One region of the Nocardioides fonticola genome, then DNA from elsewhere that is predicted to be linked to it. Evidence: predicted binding sites of a transcription regulator. Region 1 holds the regulator's gene; each other region holds the start of a gene.
The links. Region 1 encodes LexA, which represses DNA repair genes until DNA is damaged. Its sites were predicted from a motif close to TCGAACANNTGTTCGA; they were not measured.
Positions count from the first base shown of each region.

Region 2: the regulator LexA is predicted to act here: its motif matches at 2,262-2,277, upstream of ruvC (crossover junction endodeoxyribonuclease RuvC).
Region 3: the regulator LexA is predicted to act here: its motif matches at 1,431-1,446, upstream of ABD671_RS10715 (HNH endonuclease signature motif containing protein).

Region 1 is NZ_BAAAZH010000003.1:83,643-88,883, forward strand. Features, by position in the region: gene ABD671_RS02420 (MXAN_6640 family putative metalloprotease) at 1-1,096, opposite strand, end outside; gene lexA (transcriptional repressor LexA) at 1,168-1,917, opposite strand; gene ABD671_RS02430 (LysM peptidoglycan-binding domain-containing protein) at 2,198-2,590, shown strand; gene ABD671_RS02435 (ABC-F family ATP-binding cassette domain-containing protein) at 2,812-4,518, shown strand; gene ABD671_RS02440 (GNAT family N-acetyltransferase) at 4,515-5,241, shown strand, end outside.
Region 2 is NZ_BAAAZH010000025.1:24,455-29,695, forward strand. Features, by position in the region: gene ABD671_RS16550 (signal peptidase I) at 1-720, shown strand, start outside; gene pdxT (pyridoxal 5'-phosphate synthase glutaminase subunit PdxT) at 764-1,366, shown strand; gene ABD671_RS16560 (YebC/PmpR family DNA-binding transcriptional regulator) at 1,399-2,166, shown strand; gene ruvC (crossover junction endodeoxyribonuclease RuvC) at 2,294-2,827, shown strand; gene ruvA (Holliday junction branch migration protein RuvA) at 2,824-3,423, shown strand; gene ruvB (Holliday junction branch migration DNA helicase RuvB) at 3,430-4,518, shown strand; gene yajC (preprotein translocase subunit YajC) at 4,721-5,044, shown strand; gene secD (protein translocase subunit SecD) at 5,047-5,241, shown strand, end outside.
Region 3 is NZ_BAAAZH010000014.1:10,597-15,837, forward strand. Features, by position in the region: gene ABD671_RS10705 (hypothetical protein) at 1-192, opposite strand, end outside; gene ABD671_RS10710 (polyprenol monophosphomannose synthase) at 189-887, opposite strand; gene ABD671_RS10715 (HNH endonuclease signature motif containing protein) at 1,459-2,760, shown strand; gene ABD671_RS10720 (DUF6281 family protein) at 2,798-3,259, opposite strand; gene ABD671_RS10725 (hypothetical protein) at 3,451-4,494, shown strand; gene ABD671_RS10730 (LLM class flavin-dependent oxidoreductase) at 4,599-5,241, shown strand, end outside.

The sequences.
Region 1 (5,241 bases):
GTGCGAGGTCGATGCCGTGGTCGCGGCGCAGCACCTTGTCGATGGCCTGGAGGGAGTAGAGGTCGGGCGCGCCCCGGCTGCCGTCGGCCAGCTGGAAGATGTGGCGCACGAGCACCGGCAGCGGGCCGGAGCGCCTCGGGAAGCGCTCGGTGAGGTAGCGGATGAAGAGCCAGTCGCCGTAGGGGCGGGCGCCCTCGAAGAGGTCCATGCTCGAGCGCGGGTCGCCGAGCGGACCGGCGGGCAGGTACTGCCGGTTGTCGTCGACGCCGTCGAAGACCTCGTCCTCGGCCCAGGTGGCGGTCGCCTCCAGGAGCCAGGGGTCCTCGGCGACGTCGTAGGCGTACTGGACGGCGTGGAAGTACTCGTGCGCGACCGTCACCCGCAGGTTCTCCAGGGGCGTGTTGGTCGGGAACTGGCTCGTGGCGTAGTCGTTGTCGAGCGAGCAGTAGGCCCACACGTCGTAGGGGCCGTTCGCCGGCACCGACTCGTCGGTCGTGCAGTAGCCGTAGAGCCCCTGGGAGCCGAGGTCCTCCAGGTAGAGGTCGGGCAGGTCGTTGCCGCCGGCGCCCTGGTCGCTGAGGACGGCGCGGTAGCCGGCCGCCCGGTAGAGACGCTGGACCTTCGCCACGGTGCTCGCCACGGTCTCGACGTAGTCGGGCACCCCGTCGCCGTCGGCGTCGGTGGTGTCGATCGAGGAGCCGCCCAGGAAGCTGGTGGACCAGTGCACGCACAGGCTCGCGGAGCAGTAGACCTGGTTGGTCGAGGGACGGGCCAGGAGCGCTCGGGCCTGGCTCCGCTGGGCTGCCGGGAGGGCCGAGGCGGTCAGGGCGAGCTCGCGCAGCACCGTGCTGGCGTCGTCCCCGGAGTGCGGGGAGCGCGTGCGGCGGGCGGCGGTGTCGGCGGAGCCGCCGAGGAGGTCGCGGGCGGCATCGAGGGCGTGCTCGGCGCGGGTGCGCGCGCTGTCCGCGGCGGGCGAGCCGGACGCGGGTGAGGCATCGGCGGCGTCGGCCGCGGAGGAGGGGCCGGACAGCAGGCCGAGGGCCAGGAGGCCCGCAGCGGGGAGGGACAGGAGCCGGGATCGCGCCGAGTGAGCCACGTCACCACTGTCTCACGCACGAGCGCCGGGTGGGACGGATCCCACCCGGCGCTCGATGCACGCGTGCTGGATCAGACGCGGCGCAGGACCGCGGTGACCACGCCGATGATCTGCGCGTGCGTGCCGTCGATCGGGTCGTAGGCGGCGTTGTGGGGCATGAGCCAGACCTTGCCGTCGCGGCGCTGGAGGGTCTTCACCGTGGCCTCCCCGTCGAGGAGGGCGGCCACGATCTGGCCGTTGTCGGCGGTCTGCTCCTTGCGGACGACGACGTAGTCGCCGTTGCAGATCGCGGCCTCGATCATCGAGTCGCCGACGACCTGGAGGAGGAAGAGCTGCCCCTCGCCCACCAGCTGCTTGGGCAGCGGGAAGACGTCCTGCACCTGCTCCTCGGCGAGGATCGGACCGCCGGCGGCGATGCGGCCCACGACGGGCACCAGCGCGGCCGCCGGGACGACGTCGCCGATGCCGGTGGTGTCGGGACCGGTGTCGTCGCCGGAGGAGATCGAGCGCCGAGCCGCGAGGACCTCGGGCAGGAAGACCTCGAGGGCACGGGGGCGGTTGGCGTCGCGCTTGAGGAAGCCCTTCTCCTCCAGCACCCGCAGCTGGTGGGCGACGCTCGAGGTGCTGGTCAGGCCGACGGCCTGGCCGATCTCGCGCATGCTCGGCGGGAAGCCGCGCTTCTCGATGGCCTCCTTGATGGTGGCGAGCACCTTCAGCTGGCGCTGGGTCAGGCCCGTGGCGTCGGGCGGCCCGTCGGGGAGCTCGGTGACGGTCTCGCCGGAGGTCGCACGGGGGTTGTCGCTGGACTTCTTGCTCGGCATGGGCCGACGGTAACGGTCACGACGGCGGCATTCAAACATCTGTTCGATACCGGCGTGTCGTCGACAGGCTGCCCGACATCTCGAACATCCGTGCGAAGTCGACGGCGTTTCGCTCTTGTGTTCGATCGAACACCTGATCTAACCTCGAACGCAGATCGAACGTCTGTGCGAGAACCTCCGAGCCGATCCGGTTCTGTCGGTCCTCGCCGATAGACATCGATCCGCACCAGCTGATCGACCGATCGAACCCCGTGCACCGACCTTCCCCGAGGAGCACCCGATGGCCACCACCCTCATCCTTCCCGCCGCCAGCGGCGCGTCCGCCGCCCCCCGCGCCGCCGCTGCGGTGGCGTCTCGCCGGCCCGCTCGTCCGGCCTCCGGCGGGGTCCGCCTCACCCGGCGCGGCCGGCTCGTGGTGCTGCTGCTCTCGCTGGCGATCGTCCTGGGCGTCGGCGTCGCCCTCTCGGGTGGCTCGGTGGCCACTCAGGAGCCCGGTACGGCCGAGCCGACCCAGACCCTGATCGTCCGCTCGGGCCAGACGCTGTGGGACATCGCCGCCGCCCGTACCGACGAGGGCGACGTCCGGGGCATGGTCGAGCGGATCGAGCGGCTCAACGCCCTCGACAGCGCCGAGGTCACCGCTGGTCAGCGCCTGGTGGTTCCCGCGAACTGACATCGCGCCTCGCGCGTGCCGGCACGCGCAGGAACGCGCACGAACATCGTCGGTCGCCTCGACCCCGGCCGACGAGTAGGGGAAGACGAGGGGCGGGCCCGTAGGCCCGCCCCTCGCGCCGTCCCGGCCGGGGCCCGCGCGGGCCGGGGCGCCGTCCGTCGGCCATGCCGGTCGCGAAATCGAGGTGCCCGAACCCGATCGCGCCCTCACAATGGCTGCCCGTGGGACATGTCGAGGTGACCGGGATCCGTTACGAGCTCCCCGACGGCCGGGTGCTGCTCGAGGATGTGGGTTTCCGCGTCGGCGACGGCGCCAAGGTGGCCCTGGTCGGCGCGAACGGCGCAGGCAAGACCACGCTCTTCCGCATCATCACCGGCGAGATCGCCCCGCACGCCGGCGTCGTCACGCGCTCGGGCAGTCTCGGCGTGATGGGTCAGTTCGTCGGGGTGACCGCCGCGGGGGAGGAGCAGCCGACCGTCGCCGACCTGCTGCTCTCGGTCGCGCCGCCGGCGGTGCGCGATGCGGCCCGCGAGGTCGACCGCTGGGAGCGGGCGCTCATGGAGACCGACGACGAACCCACCCAACTGGCCTACGCCACCGCGCTCGGCGAGTACGGCGACGCCGGGGGGTACGACCTCGAGGTGCTGTGGGACGTCTGCACGATCGCCGCGCTCGGCGTGCCCTACGACCGGGCGAAGTACCGCGCGGTGACGAGCCTGTCGGGCGGGGAGCAGAAGCGGCTGGTGCTGGAGTACCTCCTGCGCGGACCCGACGACGTCCTGCTGCTCGACGAGCCGGACAACTACCTCGACGTGCCGGGCAAGATCTGGCTCGAACAGCGCATCGCCGCCTCGCCCAAGACGATCGTGATGATCAGCCACGACCGCGAGCTGCTGAACAACACCGCGACCCGCATCGTCACCGTCGAGCTCGGGCACGCCGGCAACCTCGTATGGACCCATCCCGGCGGATTCGCCTCGTACCACGAGGCCCGCCGTGATCGGTTCGCCCGCCTCGAGGAGCTGCGCAAGCGCTGGGACGAGGAGCACGCCAAGCTCAAGGCGCTCGTCCTGCGCTTGAAGATCAAGGCCGAGTACAACGACGGGATGTCGAGCCAGTACCGCGCCGCGCAGACCCGACTGCGGAAGTTCGAGGAGGCCGGGCCGCCCACCGAGCAGCCGCGGGAGCAGCAGGTGACCATGCGCCTGCAGGGCGGGCGCACCGGGAAGCGGGCCGTGGTCTGCGAGCAGCTCGAGCTCACCGGCCTGATGCGGCCCTTCGACCTCGAGGTGTGGTTCGGCGAGCGGGTCGCGGTGCTCGGCTCGAACGGGTCGGGCAAGTCCCACTTCCTGCGACTGCTGGCCGCCGGCGGTACCGATCCCGACGTCGAGCAGCGGCCGGTCGAGGAGCGCCCGATCGAGCCGGTGCGTCATCGCGGACTCGCCCGGCTCGGCGCCCGGGTACGTCCCGGCTGGTTCGTGCAGACCCACGAGCATCCCGAACTGGTCGGGCGCACGCTGCTGGAGATCCTCGGCCGCGGCAACCGCACCGCCGACGGGCGCGGCCGTGACGGCATGGGGCGCGAGCAGGCCAGTCGGGTGCTCGACCGTTACGAGCTCTCCGCATCGGCCGAGCAGCGGTTCGACTCCCTGAGCGGTGGCCAGCAGGCCCGCTTCCAGATCCTGCTGCTCGAACTGTCCGGTGCGACGCTGCTGCTGCTCGACGAGCCGACCGACAACCTCGACGTGCAGTCCGCCGAGGCGCTCGAGGCCGGACTCGAGGCCTTCGAGGGCACGGTCGTCGCGGTCACCCACGACCGCTGGTTCGCCCGCGGTTTCGACCGCTTCCTGGTCTACGGCTCCGACGGGGAGGTCTACGAATCCCCCGAGCCGGTCTGGGACGAGCAGCGGGTGGAGCGGGTGCGATGAGCGGCCGCTCGATCCACGCGGTCCCGCTGAGCGACGACGCCGCCCTCGCCGCGTGGAACGCCGTCCTCGCTCACGGCGAGAGCCACGGCCGGGAACGCTACGCCACGCCGTGGGCGCTCCCGGAGATGCTCGAGCGGCTGCGGGGGCCCGAGCACGGGATGGTCTACGAGGCGTGGGCGCTCACCGAGGACGACGTCGTCCGGGCCTCGGCCCTGGTCGAGTACCGCACGACCGACAACGTCGAGCGCATCGATGCGACGGTGGTGGTCGATCCCGACCACCGGGGGCGCGGGCTCGGCTCGGCGCTCCTCGACGCCATGGTCGAGCGGACGCGGGCGCTCGGGCGCACCCGCCTGGGCGCCGACGCGTGGTGGCCGATGGAGGCCGGTACCGACGGTGTCGGCACGCTCGGCGCCGACTTCCTGCGGGCGCGGGGTTTCGCCCTCGGCAGCTCCGAGATCCTGCGGGTGCTGACGTTGCCCACGCCCGACGCCGTCCTCGACCGCCTCGCCGCCGATGCCGCGACCCACCATGCGGACTACCGGATCGTCGCCTTCGTCGGGCCGGTGCCCGACGGGTTCGCGGCCGGATGGGCGACCCTCGCGGGCTCCCTGGAGGCCGAGGCGCCGACCGGCGGCATCGAGATCGAGGCCGCCGACCACGGCGTCGAGGGGCTGCGCACCGAGGAGGCCCTGATGGTGCGGCAAGGGCGCACGCCGCACC
Region 2 (5,241 bases), on a different contig from region 1:
GTGCGCCCCGACGAGCGGGTGACCCACCGCATCGTGGCGATCGACCGCCCCTCCGCCGACGTGATCCGCCTGCACCTGCGCGGCGACGCCAACGCCGTGGCCGACCCCGAGCCGGTGGACCTCGGCGCGAGCGCACGCGTGCAGGTGGTCGCCTTCGCCGTCCCGCAGGCCGGCCGGGCGATCGCCTGGCTCCAGGGCCCGACCGGGCGGCTGGTGCTGCTCGCCTACCTCGGCGCGCTTGTCCTGATCCTCGCCCGCGGCCCGGCGACGCCGTCCGGTCCGTCGGGGCTGTCGGGGCCGTCGGGTCGGGGACGACGCCGACTCGCCCGGGGTGCGACCGCCACGGTGACCGCCGGCGTCGTCCTGGCCTCGGGCGGCACGGCCGAGGCCGCCGCGTGGACCGACCCGGTCGCGCTGACCGGCACGAGCCTCCAGCCGGTGACCCCGACCCCGCCGACGGTGAACTGCCCGGGCTCGCTGGGCGTCGGCGCGATCACCTTCACCTGGGCGGCGGTGCCGAACGCCACCTCCTACACCGTCAACTACGGCTCGAGCGGCTCGCAGAGCACGGTCGTCACCTCGCCGACGATCACGCTCAACGGCCTCATCACCGGCGGGAAGTTCAGCGTGCGCACCAACTACAACGCCTGGCAGTCGGCTGCGTCCTCGCCGGTGCGCACCTACACCGTCACCCTCGCATTGCTCTCGACCTGCTCCTGACCCGGCGCGAGCATCGGAGGACGGCGTCCCTAGGATCTGGCGGGTGTCCGCGACCCCCACCATCGGCGTCCTCGCGCTCCAGGGCGACGTCCGCGAGCACCTGCAGACCCTCGACACGCTCGGCGTGGCGACGCTGTCCGTGCGGCGTCCCGAGGAGTTGGCGCGGTGCGACGGCCTCGTGCTGCCGGGCGGGGAGTCGACGACGATCATCCGGCTGGCCCGCATCTTCGACCTGCTGGAGCCGCTGCGCGACCGGGTCGCGGCCGGCATGCCCGCCTTCGGCACGTGCGCGGGGATGATCCTGCTCGCCGACCGCATCGAGGGCGGTGTGGAGGGCCAGGAGACCGTCGGCGGTCTCGACGTCACGGTGCGCCGTAACGCTTTCGGGCGTCAGGTCGACTCCTTCGAGGAGGACCTGCACGTGGCGGGGCTCGACGACCCCGTGCACGCCGTGTTCATCCGGGCGCCGTGGGTCGAGGAGGTGGGCCCCGGCGTCGAGGTGCTGGCTCGTGTCGAGGGCGGCCCGGCCGACGGTAGGATCGTCGGCGTTCGCGAGGGCCACCTGATGGCGACGTCCTTCCATCCCGAGGTGGGGGGCGACGCCCGGGTGCACGGGCTCTTCGTCGATCTGGTGGGTCGCGGCTGACGCCGCGCGAGAAGCGAGTGAAGAGGTAGCGCATGTCCGGCCACTCCAAGTGGGCGACCACGAAGCACAAGAAGGCGGCGATCGACGCCAAGCGCGGCAAGCTGTTCGCCAAGCTGATCAAGAACATCGAGATCGCGGCGCGCATGGGTGGCCCCGACCCCGCCGGCAACCCGACCCTCTACGACGCCATCCAGAAGGCGAAGAAGCAGTCGGTCCCCAACGACAACATCGACCGTGCGGTCAAGCGCGGCGGCGGCCTCGAGGCCGGCGGCGCCGACTACTCCACGATCATGTACGAGGTCTACGGACCCCAGGGCGTGGCCCTGCTCGTCGAGTGCCTCACCGACAACAAGAACCGCGCGGCCATGGAGGTGCGCACCGCCGTCACCCGCAACGGCGGCACCATGGCCGACCCCGGCTCGGTCTCGCGGCTCTTCGAGCGCAAGGGCGTCGTGGTGGTCGCCAAGTCCCAGGAGGGCAAGGAGATCGCCGAGGACGACGTCCTCGAGGCCACCCTCGACGCCGGTGCCGAGGACGTCGCCGACCACGGTGAGAGCTTCGAGGTCACCTCCGCTCCGGGCGACGTCGTCGCGGTGCGCAGCGCGCTGCAGTCGGCCGGCATCGACTACGACTCCGCCGAGGTGCAGTTCGTCGCCTCGATGGACATCCCGGTCGCCGACCCGGCCGCGGCCACGAAGGTCTTCAAGCTCGTCGACGTGCTCGACGACCTCGACGACGTGCAGAACGTCTTCACCAACGCCGACATCCCCGACGACGTGCTCGAGGCGATCGACGCCTGAGGCGTCCTCGGCGATCTGATCGACGACGCGGCCCGGGGAGATCTCCCCGGGCCGCGTGTCGTACCGGGCGGGTGTCGGTGCGGCCGGTTAGGCTCCCGAACAGACGTTCGACGAGAAGGAGAGCCGCGTGCGTGTGCTCGGGATCGACCCCGGCCTGACCCGCTGCGGTCTGGGCATGGTCGAGGGCTCGGTCGGCCGGCCGCTGCGGCTCATCGACGTCGGCGTCGTCCGCACCTCCTCCCACCTGCCCGTCGCCGAGCGCCTGGTCACCATCGAACGCGGGGTCGAGGCGTGGCTCGAGGAGCACCGTCCCGACGCGGTCGCGGTCGAGCGCGTCTTCGCCCGCTCCGACGTCAGCACGGTCATGGGCACCGCCCAGGCCGCCGGCATCGCCATGGTGTGCGCGGCCCGGCGCGGCATCCCGCTCGCCCTGCACACGCCCTCGGAGGTCAAGGCCGCGGTCACCGGCAACGGCCGGGCCGAGAAGGCCCAGGTGGGTGCGATGGTCACCCGCATCCTGCGCCTCGAGGTCGCCCCCAAGCCCGCCGACGCCGCCGACGCGCTCGCGCTGGCCATCACCCACGTCTGGCGCGGAGGCGCCCAGGCCCGTATCGAGGAAGCCCGCCTGCGCGCCGTCGCGGCGGCGAGGAGGTCGTCGTGATCGCGTTCGTCTCCGGCCGGGTGGCCGCGGTCGGTCTCACCAGCGCCGTCCTCGAGGTCGGCGGCGTCGGCCTCGAACTGCTCTGCACGCCCGGCACGCTGGCGACCCTGCGCACCGGAGCGGCGGCCACGCTGCCGACCTCGATGGTGGTGCGCGAGGACTCCCTGACGCTCTTCGGATTCCTCGACGACGACGAGAAGTCGATCTTCGAGCTCCTCCAGACCGCCTCGGGCGTCGGCCCGAAACTCGCCCAGGCGATGCTCGCCGTGCTCAGCCCCGACGACCTGCGCCGGGCGGTCGGCTCGGAGGACGTCAAGACCCTGACCCGCGTGCCCGGCATCGGCCAGAAGGGCGCCCAGCGCATCATCCTCGAGCTCAAGGACCGCCTCGGATCGCCCCTCGGCGGCGTCCGCACCGCCGCCGCGGCGCCTGCGCAGGAGGCCTGGCGCGACCAGGTCACCCAGGGCCTGGTCGGTCTGGGCTGGTCGGCCAAGGACGCCGCCGGCGCCGTCGAGGCCGTGGCCCCCGAGGCCGGAGCGGCCCCCGACGTCGCGGCCCTGCTGCGCGCCGCCCTGCGCGTGCTCTCGAAGGCCTGATCCGCGATGCACGACGACGACCTCGACGACCTCGACCTCGCCGCCCTGGAGGCGGCCGAGTCGGCGCACCTGCGTCACCTCACCGCGGCCGAGGCCGACGGCGACGAGCGCGCCGTCGAGGCCGCGCTGCGGCCACGCTCGCTCGGCGAAGTGGTCGGGCAGGCGCGGGTGCGCGATCAGCTCGGGCTCGTGCTCGAGGCCGCGCGGCTGCGCGGCCGGGCGCCCGACCACGTGCTGCTGTCGGGTCCGCCGGGGCTGGGCAAGACCACGCTGGCGATGATCATCGCCCACGAGATGGGAGCGCCCCTGCGGCTGACGTCGGGGCCCGCGATCACCCACGCCGGCGACCTGGCCGCGATCCTCTCGGGTCTCAACGAGGGCGATGTGCTCTTCGTCGACGAGATCCACCGCATGTCGCGGCCCGCCGAGGAGATGCTCTACATGGCGATGGAGGACTTCCGGGTCGACGTCGTCATCGGCAAGGGGCCCGGCGCCACCGCGATCCCGCTGGAGATCCCGCCGTTCACCCTCGTCGGCGCGACCACCCGGGCCGGCCTGCTCCCCGGGCCGCTGCGCGATCGCTTCGGCTTCACCGCCCAGCTGGAGTTCTACGAGCCTGCCGACCTCGACCGCATCGTGCACCGATCGGCCGGCCTGCTCGGGGTGTCGCTGACCCCCGAGGGCTCGGCCGAGATCGCCTCGCGCTCCCGCGGCACCCCGCGCATCGCCAACCGGCTGCTGCGCCGGGTGCGCGACTTCGCCCAGGTGCGTGCCGACGGCGTCGTCACCCGGGGGGTCGCCGAGGCGGCGCTCGACCTGTACGAGGTCGACGCCCTCGGTCTCGACCGGCTCGACCGCGCCGTCATCGACGCCCTCTGCTCCCGGTTCGGCGGCGGACCGGTCGGGGTCTCGACCCTGGCGGTGGCCGTGGGGGAGGAGCGCGAGACCGTCGAGGAGGTCGCCGAGCCGTTCCTGGTGCGCATGGGCTTCCTCGCCCGCACCCCGCGCGGGCGGATCGCCACGCCCGCCGCCTGGGCGCACCTGGGGCTCTCCGCCCCGGCCGCGGGCTTCGACGGCACGCTGTTCGACGACTGAACCCGGCGCCGCCGTCCGGGTGGGAGTGGCCGTCGTCCCGGTTCGTCGTCGCCCACCGTCGTTGGTCGCCCTCGCACCCGGGGTGGCGATGCGGCCGTGGGCGTGGGCGCAGTTACACTGGCCCGTCGGCCCGCCCGGACCGCTTCGTCGTGCCCGCGGGTCGGTTTCCGTCGTCCGTCCGCCGTCATCGAGGGGTCCGTTCGTGAAGGAGCTCGTCTCCCTACTGCCCTTCGTGGCGTTCGCAGCGATCCTCTGGCTGTTCCTGATCCGCCCCGCCCAGCGGCGCAACCGGGAACTCAGCGCGATGCAGCAGTCGTTGTCCCTCGGTGACGAGATCCTGCTGACGTCGGGCGTCTTCGGCGTCATCCGCGAGATCGCCGACGATCATGTCCGCGTCGAGATCGCCGATGGCGTCCTCATCAAGGTCGCGCGCGGCGCCATCGGCGCCATCGTGTCGCCCGACCACCTGAACGATCCCCACCCAGACGCCGCGCCGGACACCCCGGCCGGTGCGGAGGAGAACTAGAGATGGCACGCAAGACCGCCCGACCCGGACGCGCCCTGATCGCGTTCTTCGCGGGTGTGGCGATCCTCTTCGGGCTCGTCGCCATCGGCGGCACCTGGAAGCCCGCGCTCGGCCTCGACCTCGAGGGCGGCACCCGCATCACGCTGATCGCGAAGGGCGACCCGTCCACCCAGAGCCTCGACGAGGCCCGCAAGATC
Region 3 (5,241 bases), on a different contig from region 1:
GATGAGCAGCGGCGGACGGTCGACCCAGTAGTCGCCGTAGAGGCTCCGCCCCGCACGCCACTGCGAGGCGACGATGAGGAATCCGCCCTCGTCGGGACTCACCGGGCGCGCGAAGGTCGGCGACCACGCGGCGACGGCGAGGAGGGCCAGCAGGGCGGTCGTCGCCCCGCGGCCGGTGATCCGCGTCGTCATGTCAGACGCCACTCCACGACGCGGAAGAGCGCCTCGGCGACGATGGCGGCCGACATCTTCGAGGTGCCGCGGGTGCGGTCGGTGAAGAGGATCGGCACCTCGGTGATGGTCAGCCCCAGGCGAACTGCGCGCCACGTGTTCTCGATCTGGAAGCTGTAGCCCTCCGAGCGGGAGTGCACCACCCCGATCGCCCGCAAGGCGTCCGCCCGGAACGCCTTGAAGCCGGCGGTCGCATCGCGCACCGGCAGGCCCAGCACCAGCCGCACGTAGAGGTTCCCGAGCCAGGAGATCGCCCGCCGCGAGAGCGGCCAGTCCCGGACGCTGCCACCCCGCACGTACCGCGAGCCTACGGCCACATCGACGCGGTCGAGCGCGGCCAGCAGGTGCGGCACCACCTGCGGCGGGTGGGAGAGGTCGGCGTCCATCTGGACGACCCGGTCGTACCCGCGCGCCTCCTCAAGCGCCCAGGAGAAACCGGCGCGGTACGCGGCCCCCAGTCCGGACTTGCCGGCCCGCGAGAGCAGATGGACGCGCGTGCCGAAGCAGGGATGGGCGCGGACGACGTCCGCGGTCCCGTCCGGACTCGCATCGTCGACCACCAGCACATCGGCGTCGGTGGCCGACAGGACCGCGTCGAGGACGATCGGGATGTTCGCCCGCTCGTCATAGGTGGGAATCACCACGAGGGATCGCATGCGGTGATGCTGCGCAGGCGAGGCTGACCGTGACCTGACTGTGGTGCGGTCCGTGTTCGGGCCCGGGGTCCGGGTGGTTCCTTCCGGTGGCTTCTTCGGTGGTCGAGGTGCGAGGAGCGCCAGCGACGAGCCGCGAGACCCGGCGAGGTGGGCGCCGACAGTGGGGACGCGGTCAGTGCTGGATGCCTGCTCCCGGCCTTCGGGCGCGCTCTGGTTGAAAAAGCGCCAGCTACGGCGGTGCCGGGTTGATCTCAGTGTTCGGGCCGCCGTTCGCTTCGGCTTGAGAGGCGCCGGTTACGGAGGTGGGTGGGCGCTGCTGCCTTTCGGGTGCGGGGGTCTCGCGGCTCGCTGGCGCTCGCACCTCGACCACCGGCCCTACCTTCCGGACCGCACCGCGAGACCGTGGGACGGACGCCGACAGGGAGCGATCTGCGGGCCCCGCCCGGTGGTTGAGGTGCCCGAGCCCCCAGGCGAGGGCCTCGAAGCCCAGCAAGCCGCACAGCAGCCGAACCCAGCGAGATCCAGCCCTTCGAACCCTTGTTCTCGAACACCAGTTCGAGTAGGCTGAGGCATGGCCTCCACCACCCACCAGGATCTCCGGGACCCGCGGTCCCTCCTGGTCCACGCACGCGATGCGCGGGTGGTGGCCGAGGACGCCGAACGCTCAGTGTTCATCGCCGCCGCACAGTGGGCTCTCGCCCACCCCGCGGCTGACGAGTGGGACAGCGCGTGTGTCCCGGGCACCGAACGCGAGTTGGCGATCGCGGGCCAGGGTGCGCCCCTGGTGGCGGAGTTCTGCATCGACGAGTTCGCCGCCGCCATCGGGCTCTCCACCGACGCCGGTCACTACTACATCGGCGACGCCCTCGAACTCGCTGCTCGCCTTCCCCGCTGCTGGCGCCGTGTCGAGAACGGCGAGGTGCCGGTGTGGCGGGCACGGAAGATCGCCCAAGCCACCCGACTGCTCTCACCCGAAGCCGTCGACCTGGTCGACCAACGCCTCGCCTCGTTCGCGCACTCCATCGGCGGACGCGGCATCGAGCAGACCGTCAACGCAGCCGAAGCCGAAGCCGACCCCGAGCTCCTGCGCGCGAGGCGCGAAGCAGCCGACGACAAGCGGCACGTCACCATCTACACCCGTCACGTCGACTTCCACGGACGTGTCGACATCGAAGGCGCCCTCGACCTCGCCGACGCGTTGGACCTCGAGGACGCCCTCGCCGCGGTCGCCGCCCAACTCAAGGACCTGGGTTGCGAGGAGTCGTTGGACGCCCGGCGGGCCATGGCCCTCGGCGAACTCGCACGCCGCGAAGCCTCGTTGACCTTCGACGCGGCTGGCGAGGTGGAGCTGCCGGTGCGGTCCAAGCGGAGCCTCCAGCTCTACGTCCACATCAGCCAGGCACCCGGCGAGAACCCGTTCGGAACGGCTGCTCGTGTCGAGAACACCCGCACCGCCCTCGACCTCGACACCCTGCGCAGTTGGTGCGCTGACCCCGACACCCAACTCGTCGTCCGACCCGTCCTCGACCTGGCCGAACACCGCAGCAGCGAGTCCTACGAGATCCCCACACTCCTGCGCGAGCAGGTGATCCTCCGCGATGTCACCTGCGTCTTCCCGCACTGCACGAGACCGGCCAGATCAGCAGACATCGACCACATCGTCCCGTGGGACGCCGGCGGAAGCACCAGCACAGACAATCTCGCCGCGCTCTGCAGGCATCACCATCGCGTGAAGACCCACCACGGCTGGAGCTACACCAGCACCGGCGGACCACCCGACATCGGCGGCGCCAGCTATCTCTGGACCAGCCCCCACGGGCAGCACTACCTCCGCACAGCGACGGGCACCACGCAACTCACCACGACAGCCTGAACCCCACCCGGGTTCAGGCCCGTCGTGCTGCCCGGGGTCAGTTGCCGTCGGCGTCCTTCATCAACCGTCGGAGCGGTGCGGGGATGTCGCCGCCGAGGCGCACCACGACGGTCTCGACGTTGGGCCACCAGACGGCGTCCTGCGGGTCCACGCCGTCGATCACCTGCACCTCGGTGGGCTCGGGCGCGCTGCTCGTGTCCCCGTCGATGCCGGTGTCGTCGCAGCTGGGCACCTCCGCAGCCAGGGTCTGGTCGGTGAGCGGGACCTCCCCGAACCGACCGTCGCCCACGTAGGTGACGCCGTCGACGACGATGGCCAGCGCACACGAGGCCGAACCGGCACCGCTGACGACGGTGCCCCCGTCGGCGTCGTCGCCGTCGTCGGCGGCGGGTGCGCCTTCGGCGGGAGTCGGAGTCGGGGCGGGGGAGTCCTCGCCGGAGCCGCAGGCGGCGAGCGGGAGGAGGAGAGGGGCGACGGCGAGGGCGTGGAGGAGGCGCATGTGGGGGAGACGTCGGGGAGTCGGGAGCGGTTCCCGGTCCAGACCGGTGCGGCCGGGGATGAGGGTCCTCTCATCCCCGGGGCGGGTTCGATGAGAGTGCGTTCATGAACCTGTGCGGTGCGTCACGGACTGCTCATCATCGTCGATGTCCGGCCGATCAGCCGGGCGGAGACGGCCCGGGAGGGAACCCCATGAAGACGACGAAGAGCACGATGCGGCGCGTGGCGGCCGCTGCCTCGACCACCGCAGTGCTGATGGCGATGGGCGCGACGGCAGCGCACGCCGGTGGTGCCGACCGCGACCGCGACGGTCTGCCCGACCGCTACGAGCGCAGCCACGGCCTGAACCCCAACGACCCGCGCGATGCCGCGAAGGACAAGGACGGCGACGGTCTGTCGAACCTCCGCGAGTTCCGCGTCGGCACCGACCTGCGCAAGCAGGACACCGACCGTGACGGCGACGACGACGGCGACGAGGTCAAGGACGGCTCGGCGAGCACCGACCCGACGGTCGCCGACACCGACGACGACGGCATCCTGGACGGCGACGAGGACGCCGACCGCGACAGCACCGACAACGAGGACGAGGACGACGCCCTCGAGCCCTGCGCGAAGGACGACGGCGACCGCGACGGCGACCACGTCGACGACGAGGACGAGAACGACCTCGGCACCAGCGCCTCCAACCCCGACACCGACGGCAACGGCATCCCCGACGGCGAGGAGGTCGAGGACGGCCACCACGGCGAGGCCAACGAGGACCTCGACGACGCCTCCGACGACCGCTGCCTGAACGACGACGACGGTGACGGCGAGGACGACGAGGACCACGGCGACTACCTCGGCACCATCACCTCCTTCGACGCCGCCACCGGCGTGCTGACCATCACCGACGAGGCCGGCGCGGTCATCACCGTCACCGTCACCGACGCCACCGAGATCGGCTTCGAAGGAGCCGACGACCACGTCCGCGACCACGGCGACGACGACGGCGACGACGACCACGGCGGCTCCGGCGGCGGCGATGACGACCACCGTGCCGCCCGCGACCGCGGCGGCGACGACGGCGGCGACGACGACCACGGCGGCCACCACGGCGACGGCGACGACGAGAGCGACGGCACCACCGCCGACCTCCAGCCCGGCGTCCTGGTCGCCGAGCTGAAGTACAACCGCGACGGGACGCTCCGCGAGATCGAGCTGTACCCGGCCACCACGACCACCCCGGCGGCCTGACCGGCGGGGAGAGGAACCTTCACCTGGGGAGGGAAGGGAGAAGGGGCGCGTCGCTCGGCGACGCGCCCCTTCGTTCGTCCCGGCGCACCTGGGACGATGGGGGCATGGACGCCACCCCGCCCCTCGAGCTCGGCCTGGACACCTTCGGCGACGTCACCGTCGACGCCGACGGACGCCGCCGCCACCCGGCCGCCGTCATCCGCGACGTCGTCGAGGAGGGCGTGCTCGCCGACCGGGTCGGCCTCGACGTCTTCAACATCGGCGAGCACCACCGCGACGACTACGCGGTCTCCGCGCCGGAGATCGTGCTCGCCGCGATCGCGGCCCGCACCGAGCGCATCCGCCTCGGCACCGCGGTCACCGTGCTCAGCTCCGACGACCCCGTGCGCGTGCACGAGAAGATCGCGACCCTGGACGCCGTCTCGGGCGGCCGCGCCGAGGTCACCCTGGGCCGCGGGTCCTTCACCGAGTCCTTCCCGCTCTTCGGCTTCGACCTCGCCGACTACGAGGTGCTCTTCAGCGAGAAGCTCGACCTCTTCGCGAAGCTGCGCGACGGCGGTCCGCTCACCTGGCAGGGCACCACGCGGCGTCCGCTGGTCGACGGCGAGGTGCATCCGCGGGTCGAGGGCGGCGTCGTCCCGGCCTGGATCGGCGTCGGCGGATCCCCGGAGTCCGTGGTGCGCGCCGCTCAGTACCGCCTGCCGCTGATGCTGGCGATCATCGGCGGCGACCCGGCCCGGTTCGCGC